DNA from 2 places in the Amycolatopsis sp. lyj-346 genome. Region 2 is predicted to be linked to the other one. Evidence: riboswitches for the same ligand, from Rfam matches in the RefSeq annotation. Region 2 holds a riboswitch; the other holds the start of a gene.

Region 1 (3,397 bases), on a different contig from region 2:
CGTCGACGGCCGGATCGACCCGTCGAGCGACATCGAGACGATCAACACCGAGCTGATCCTCGCCGACCTGCAGACCCTCGACAAGGCGCTGCCGCGGCTGGAGAAGGAAGCGCGGACGAAGAAGGAGAACAAGCCCGCGCTGGACAACGCCCAGAAGGCGAAGGAAATCCTCGACGCCGGGCGCACGCTCTTCCAGGCGCAGAAGGAAGTCGACTTCGACGCCCTGCGCGAACTGAGCCTGCTGACGACGAAGCCGTTCCTGTACGTCTTCAACGCCGACGAGTCGGTGCTGACCGACGAAGCCCGCCGCGAGGAGCTGACCAAGCTGGTCGCGCCCGCGGACGCGGTGTTCCTCGACGCGAAGGTCGAGGCGGAGCTGCTGGAGCTGGACGACGAGGAGTCCGTGCGCGAGCTGCTCGAGTCGGTCGGCCAGCCGGAGCCGGGCCTGTACTCCCTGGCCCGCGCGGGCTTCCACACCCTCGGCCTGCAGACGTACCTGACGGCGGGCCCGAAGGAGTCCCGCGCCTGGACGATCCCCCAGGGCGCAACGGCCCCCCAGGCGGCGGGCGTCATCCACACGGACTTCGAGCGCGGCTTCATCAAGGCGGAGATCGTCTCCTACGCCGACCTGATGGAGGCGGGCTCGATGGCGGCCGCGAGGGCGGCGGGCAAGGTTCGCATGGAGGGCAAGGACTACGTCATGACCGACGGCGACGTGGTCGAGTTCCGCTTCAACGTCTGACTCGCTGTTCGCGACCATCAACGACGGCGGACGAGACCCCGGCCGAGTTCCCGCCGCCGGGGCAGATCACCCGGTGGCCTGCCGGACCCGGTGATCCGGCAGGCTCGATCAGCCGAGCAGGCCCAGCAGTGCGATCGCGATCAGCACCACCGCGGGGGCGAGGGCGTTGATCCAGGCGCGCTGGGCGGGGGTGAGGGCGGCGGTGCTGTTCATGGCGTTTCCTAGGGCCGAAAACCGATGCTTCCGCTCCGAACAGCGCGCCGATCATGTCTTGCGTTAACAGCTGTGATCGAACTCTCAGCCGTCGAGGTGACGGCGGTTGCGGGCGGTGAACCAGAGCACCCCACCGGCCGCCGCCACCATCGTCGCGAACGCTGCCGTACCGACCACGATTGCCTGGGTCATCTCGTCTCCCTCCCGAAGGTTGCGGTAACCGAGAGACGCCAAACCGCGGTCAAGGTGCACTCAGCGTTACCGAGATCACAGCCCGGCCAGCACCGAATCGATCTGCGCGGCCAGGTCGAAGTCCTTCGCCGTCAGACCGCCCGCCGAATGCGTCGAGAGCCGGAACGTCAGCGTGCGCCAGCGGATGTCGATGTCCGGGTGGTGGTCGGCGGCCTCGGCGAGGTCCGCCACCCGGTTCACCACCTCGATCGCCTGGGGGAAGCTCGCCAGCTCCACCTCGCGCGAGATCACCGCGCCGGACCGCGTCCAGCCCGTGCCCAACCGTCCGTCGGCCTCGGAGTCGCTCAAGATTTCCGTCATGTCTCCATGGTCGTCCGTCCTGGACTACGCTGCACGCTTGCCACGGGAGTCCGGTGAGCCGGGCTGAGAGGCGGGTCACCCGCGACCGTTCGCACCTGACCGGATCATGCCGGCGACGGGAGGGCTTCCCTCCGCGTCCGGCGAAGTGCAGGAGGGTAGATGAAACGCAGGGCTGTTCGCGCCGCGACCGCCATTGCCGCCGTCAGCGCCGTCGCCGCGGCGTGCTCGCTGTCGGACGGTGACGGTGGTACGCAGCAGACGCCCACCGTCACCCTCGTGACGCACGATTCCTTCCTCGCGCCGCAGGAAGTGCTCGACGCCTTCCAGAAGCAGTCGGGCATCAAGGTCTCCGTGCTCAAGCAGGGTGACGCCGGATCGCTGACCAACAAGCTTGTGCTGACGAAGGCCAACCCGATCGGCGACGTCGCCTTCGGCGTCGACTCCACCTTCGCCTCGCGCGCGCTCAGCGAAGGCGTCTTCGAGCCCTACACCAGCCCCGAGGCCGACCGCGGGCCGCAGCGCTACGCCGTCGACCCCGAGCACCGGCTGTCCGCGGTCGACGTCGGCGACGTGTGCGTCAACGTCGACACCGGCTACTTCACCACCAAGGGGATCCCGGCGCCGTCGACCTACGACGACCTCGCCGACCCGAAGTACAAGGACCTGCTGGTCGCCGAGGACCCGGCGACGGCGTCCCCCGGGCTGGCGTTCCTCCTCGGCACCATCGCCAAGTACGGCGAGGCCGGCTGGAAGGACTACTGGGCGAAGCTGAAGGCCAACGGCCTCAAGGTGGTCAGCGGCTGGGAAGAGGCCTACACCAAGCAGTTCTCCGGCTCGTCCGGCAAGGGACCGCGGCCGATCGTCGTCTCGTACGCGTCGTCGCCGGCCGCCGAGATCGGCGACGACGGCAAGCCGCGCACCAAGGCGCTGCTCGACACCTGCTACCGGCAGGTCGAGTACGCCGGCGTGCTGGCGAACGGCAAGCAGGTCGAGAACGCGCGCAAGGTCGTCGACTTCCTGCTGTCCCAGCAGTTCCAGGCGACGGTCGCGGCCAACATGTACGTCTACCCGGCGCGCCAGGGCGTCGACCTGCCCGCGGGCTGGGCACAGGTCGCGCCGCTGCCGCAGAGGCCGCAGGCCCTGCCCGCGGACCAGGTGCAGGCCGGACGCGAGAAGTGGATCGGCGAATGGCGCGCGCTCGTGCAGTGACCTCCGTGGTCGGCGGCTCGGCCACCCGGAATCCCCGAACAGCCTCGCCGCGGACCGCTCGCGGCCTCGGCCTGGCACTGCTCGGGCTGGCCCCGATCGGGTTCCTGGTGGTGTTCTTCGCCTGGCCGGTGCTGGCGATCGTCGGCCGCGGGTTCGCCGCGGGCGGCCTCGACGTCGTGCTCGGCGACCCGCGGACCTGGCAGCTGGCCGGGTTCACGGTCGCGAGCGCGGCCGCGTCGACGGTGGTCGCGGTGCTGGCCGGGCTGCCGGTGGCGTTCCTGCTGGCCCGGGTGCGGCTGCCCGGCGTCGGCCTGGCGCGGACGCTGGTGCTGGTGCCGTTCGTGCTCCCGACCGTGGTCGTCGGGCTGGCGTTCCGGGCGCTGTGGCCGGACGGCGGCGTGCTGCCGATCGTGCTGGCCAACGCCTTCTTCAACGTCGCCGTCGTCGCGCGGACCGTCGCCGGGCTGTGGGCGCGGCTGGACTCGCGGACCACCGACGCGGCCCGGGCGCTCGGCGCGTCGCCGTGGCGGGCCTTCCGGTCGGTGACGCTGCCCGCACTGGCGCCGGCGATCGCGTCCGCGGCGGCCGTGGTGTTCCTGTTCTGCGCCACCAGCTTCGGCGTGGTGCTGATCCTCGGCGGCGCCCGCTACCGGACCCTGGAAACCGAGATCTACCTGCGGA
Region 2 (3,397 bases):
CAGCAGGGGCGTCCGCACGGCGACATCTTCGACGCGCTTCGCGGCGGCCTCGATGTCAGAGATCGTCACCAGTTCCATGTGCCGAGTATGTCAAGAAAACGTTCGGTTCGGAGTGTCTAATATGGACAGACGGAGTGGTCCTCCTCACGCTGTGGCAACGAGGGGAGTCACTCACGCGCCTTACACGTTGGACAGGGGAGAACACGGACTACCTAGATCGGGATCATGAGCAAGGAGAACGTAGCGGCTTCAGAGGAGAAGGAAGAAAAGTCGGGCCTGCGCATCGCGCAGGTCCTGGCGGCGGCGCTCGCGGCGGTGACCGCGGCCCTGCTCGGCTCGACGCTGGGCGTGGCGGGCACGGTGGTCGGCGCCGGCGTGGCGAGTGTGGTGTCGACGGTCGGCAGCGAGCTGTACCTGCGCTCCCTGCAGCGCACGCGGGAGGCGGCGCTCAAAGCGCGCCAGCTGGCGACGTCGGGAATCCGGCGCCGCGGGCCCGCGGAAGCGCCCGATACGCCGGAGGTGCCGATCACCGACCAGCCGACGGTCCAGCTGGCCAAGCCCGAGCCGTCACGGCTGCGGAAACTGCGCTGGCCGTTGCTCATCGGCACCAGCGTGGCGGCGTTCGCGGTGGCGATCCTGTCGATCGTCGGCTTCGAGTCGGCGACGGGCACCCAGATCGGCGGCGGAACCGGCACGAGCATCGGCAAGATCTTCACCGGCAGCCCCGGCCACCAGGAGAGGACGCCGTCGACGACCCCGCCGGCCTCGACGGAGGACACCCAGGTGTCCCCGACGGAGACGACCACGACCCCGACGGACACCTCGACCCCGCCGACGACGACGTCCGAGACCCCGGCGACCACCCCGAGCACGACGACCGAACAGCCGTCGACCTCGGCCCCGGCCACGACGGCAACCCCGCAGACCAGCAAGGGCGCGGTGGTCACGCCGACCCCGTGAGTCAGGGGAGGCGGGCTCGCAGCTCCCGCGCCGCGGCCTCGGGGTCTTCGGCTTCGGTGATCGCCCGGACCACCACGATCCGGGACGCGCCCGCGTCGAGGACCTCCGGGAGCCGGGGCCCGTCGATGCCGCCGATGGCGAACCACGGCCGGTCGGGGGCCCAGGCCGCCGTCGCGCGCACCAGGTCCAGGCCCGGCGCCGGACGTCCCGGCTTGGTCGGGGTCGGCCAGCAGGGGCCGGTGCAGAAGTAGTCGACCCCCGGCTCCGCGGCCGCGGCGAGGGCCTGGTCGAGCGAGTGCGTCGACCGCCCGATCACGACGTCGTCGCCCAGGATGCGGCGGGCCAGCGGCACCGGGATGTCGTCCTGCCCCAGGTGGAGCACATCCGCCCCGACCGCCAGCGCCACGTCGGCCCGGTCGTTCACCGAGAGCAACGCCCCGTGCCGGGCGCACGCCTCCGCCAGCACCTCCAGCGCCGCGATCTCGCCGGCCGCCTCCAGTGCGCCGGTCTTGTCGCGCAGCTGGATGATGTCGACGCCGCCCGCGAGGGCCGCGTCGGCGAAGGCAGCCAGGTCGCCGCGGGTCGTGCGGGCGTCCGTGCACAGGTACAGGCGCGCCGCGTCGAGGCGGGCGCGGATCTTGTCACCGGAGAGGGCGGGCATAGCGGCGACGGTACCGCGCCCGTTGATAATCCGACCCAAGCAGGCCGCCGTCGAGCGGCAGGTGTCGTTGCCGCGAAAGCCATCCGGCCGTGACTGCGGTTGGATTATCAACGAACGGCACAGTAGGGTGGATGTGTCCGCACGGGAGCCCGAGGCACGGGCTGAGAGGGAGCTGCCGCTCCGACCGTGGAACCTGATCCGGGTCATGCCGGCGCAGGGAGCGTGATTCCATGACGAACCTGGCAGTGGTGGGCGGCGGCGTGATCGGCCTGTCCGCGGCGTGGCGCGCGGCCGCCGGAAAACACCAGGTCACCCTGTACGACCCCGAGCCGGCCCGCGGCGGTGCGTCCTGGCTGGCCGGCGGCATGCTCGCCCCGGTCACCGAGGCCTGGCCGGGCGAGGAGGACGTCCTCCGCCTCGGTGAAGCGTCGCTGAAGAGGTGGCCCGGCTTCGCGCGCGACCTCGGAAAAGAGGGCGTCGACCCCGGGCTGGCCGGGCACGGGACGCTCGTCGTCGCCTTCGACCGCGCCGACGCCGGCTACCTGGACATCCTGGCCGGCCACCTGCACTCGCTCGGCCGCGCGGCCGAGCGGCTCACCGGCCGGGAGGCCAAGCGGCTCGAACCCGGTGTCGGGTCCGTCCGAAGTGGACTGCACGTGCCCGGTGACCTGGCCGTGGACAACCGGAAACTGCTCGACGCGCTGTACCGGGCCTGCGTGAACCACGGCGTCCGGTTCGTCCGCGAGCGCGTCGAAGAACTCCCGGACGCCGAAGCCGTCGTGCTCGCCGCAGGCGCCTGGACCGGGCGGCTGCACCCGCGGCTCGCCGACGCCGTGCGCCCGCTCAAAGGCGAAATCCTGCGGCTCAAGCCCCGCCGCGGCTGCCTGCCGCCGCCGAAGCTCACCGTCCGGGCCGTCGTCGAAGGCCGCCCGATCTACCTCGTTCCGCGCGGCGACCAGGAACTCGTCCTCGGCGCCACCCAGTACGAGGCCGGCTTCGACCAGGCCGTCACCGCCCGCGGCGTGCGCGAGCTGCTCGAAGGCGCCGAGCGCGTCTTCCCCGCGATCACCGAGTACGAGCTGACCGAGACCGCCGCCGGCCTGCGGGCCGGCAGCCGGGACGCGCTGCCGTACCTCGGCGTCTTGGACGACGGCGTCTTCGCCGCCACCGGACACCACCGCAACGGCCTGCTGATGGCCCCCGTGACCGCGGACGCCGTGGTGGCCTGGCTCGAGGGGGAGAAGCCGCCCGAAGGCACCGAAGCGGCGTCCCCCGCCCGCCTGCACCAGAAGGAGCACGTGTGATGGAGATCAAGCTCAACGGCGAGTGGACGGCGTTCCCGGACGGCGCCACCGTCGCCGACGTCCTCGACGCCACCGGCGGGCAGCGGCCCGGCATCGCCGTCGCGGTCGACGGCGTGGTCGTCCGCCGCGCCGACTGGGCGGCCACCCCCGTGCCCAAGGGCGCGGGCGTCGACGTGCTCACCGCGGTCCAGGGAGGCTGAAATGGACGAAGAACCGCTGGTCATCGGCGCCTGCAAGCTGACGTCCCGGCTGATCATCGGCACCGGCGGCGCGGCCAACCTCGCCGTGCTGGAACGCGCGCTGGTGGCGTCCGGCACCGAGCTGACCACCGTCGCCATGCGCCGCGCCGACGCCGAAGGCGGCTCCGGCGTCCTCGAACTCCTCAACCGGCTCGGCATCGAGCTGCTGCCGAACACGGCGGGCTGCCGGACGGCCGCCGAAGCCGTGCTCACCGCGCAGCTCGCCCGCGAGG

What was found. A riboswitch is a leader RNA that binds a small molecule or an ion and turns the genes downstream of it on or off. The one in region 2 is predicted to bind thiamine pyrophosphate.
Region 1: another riboswitch for thiamine pyrophosphate. It lies ahead of ACLJQE_RS23580 (thiamine ABC transporter substrate binding subunit); the one in region 2 lies ahead of thiO (glycine oxidase ThiO).

What each region holds. Positions count from the first base shown of each region.
Region 1 is NZ_JAJPWT010000007.1:381,460-384,856, forward strand. It holds gene ychF (redox-regulated ATPase YchF) at 1-742, shown strand, start outside; gene ACLJQE_RS23575 (4a-hydroxytetrahydrobiopterin dehydratase) at 1,223-1,507, opposite strand; TPP riboswitch at 1,540-1,646, shown strand; gene ACLJQE_RS23580 (thiamine ABC transporter substrate binding subunit) at 1,667-2,716, shown strand; gene ACLJQE_RS23585 (ABC transporter permease) at 2,803-3,397, shown strand, end outside.
Region 2 is NZ_JAJPWT010000001.1:229,220-232,616, reverse strand. It holds gene ACLJQE_RS01170 (threonine/serine dehydratase) at 1-78, opposite strand, end outside; gene ACLJQE_RS01165 (hypothetical protein) at 226-960, shown strand; gene thiE (thiamine phosphate synthase) at 962-1,621, opposite strand; TPP riboswitch at 1,753-1,858, shown strand; gene thiO (glycine oxidase ThiO) at 1,852-2,925, shown strand; gene thiS (sulfur carrier protein ThiS) at 2,925-3,125, shown strand; gene ACLJQE_RS01145 (thiazole synthase) at 3,127-3,397, shown strand, end outside.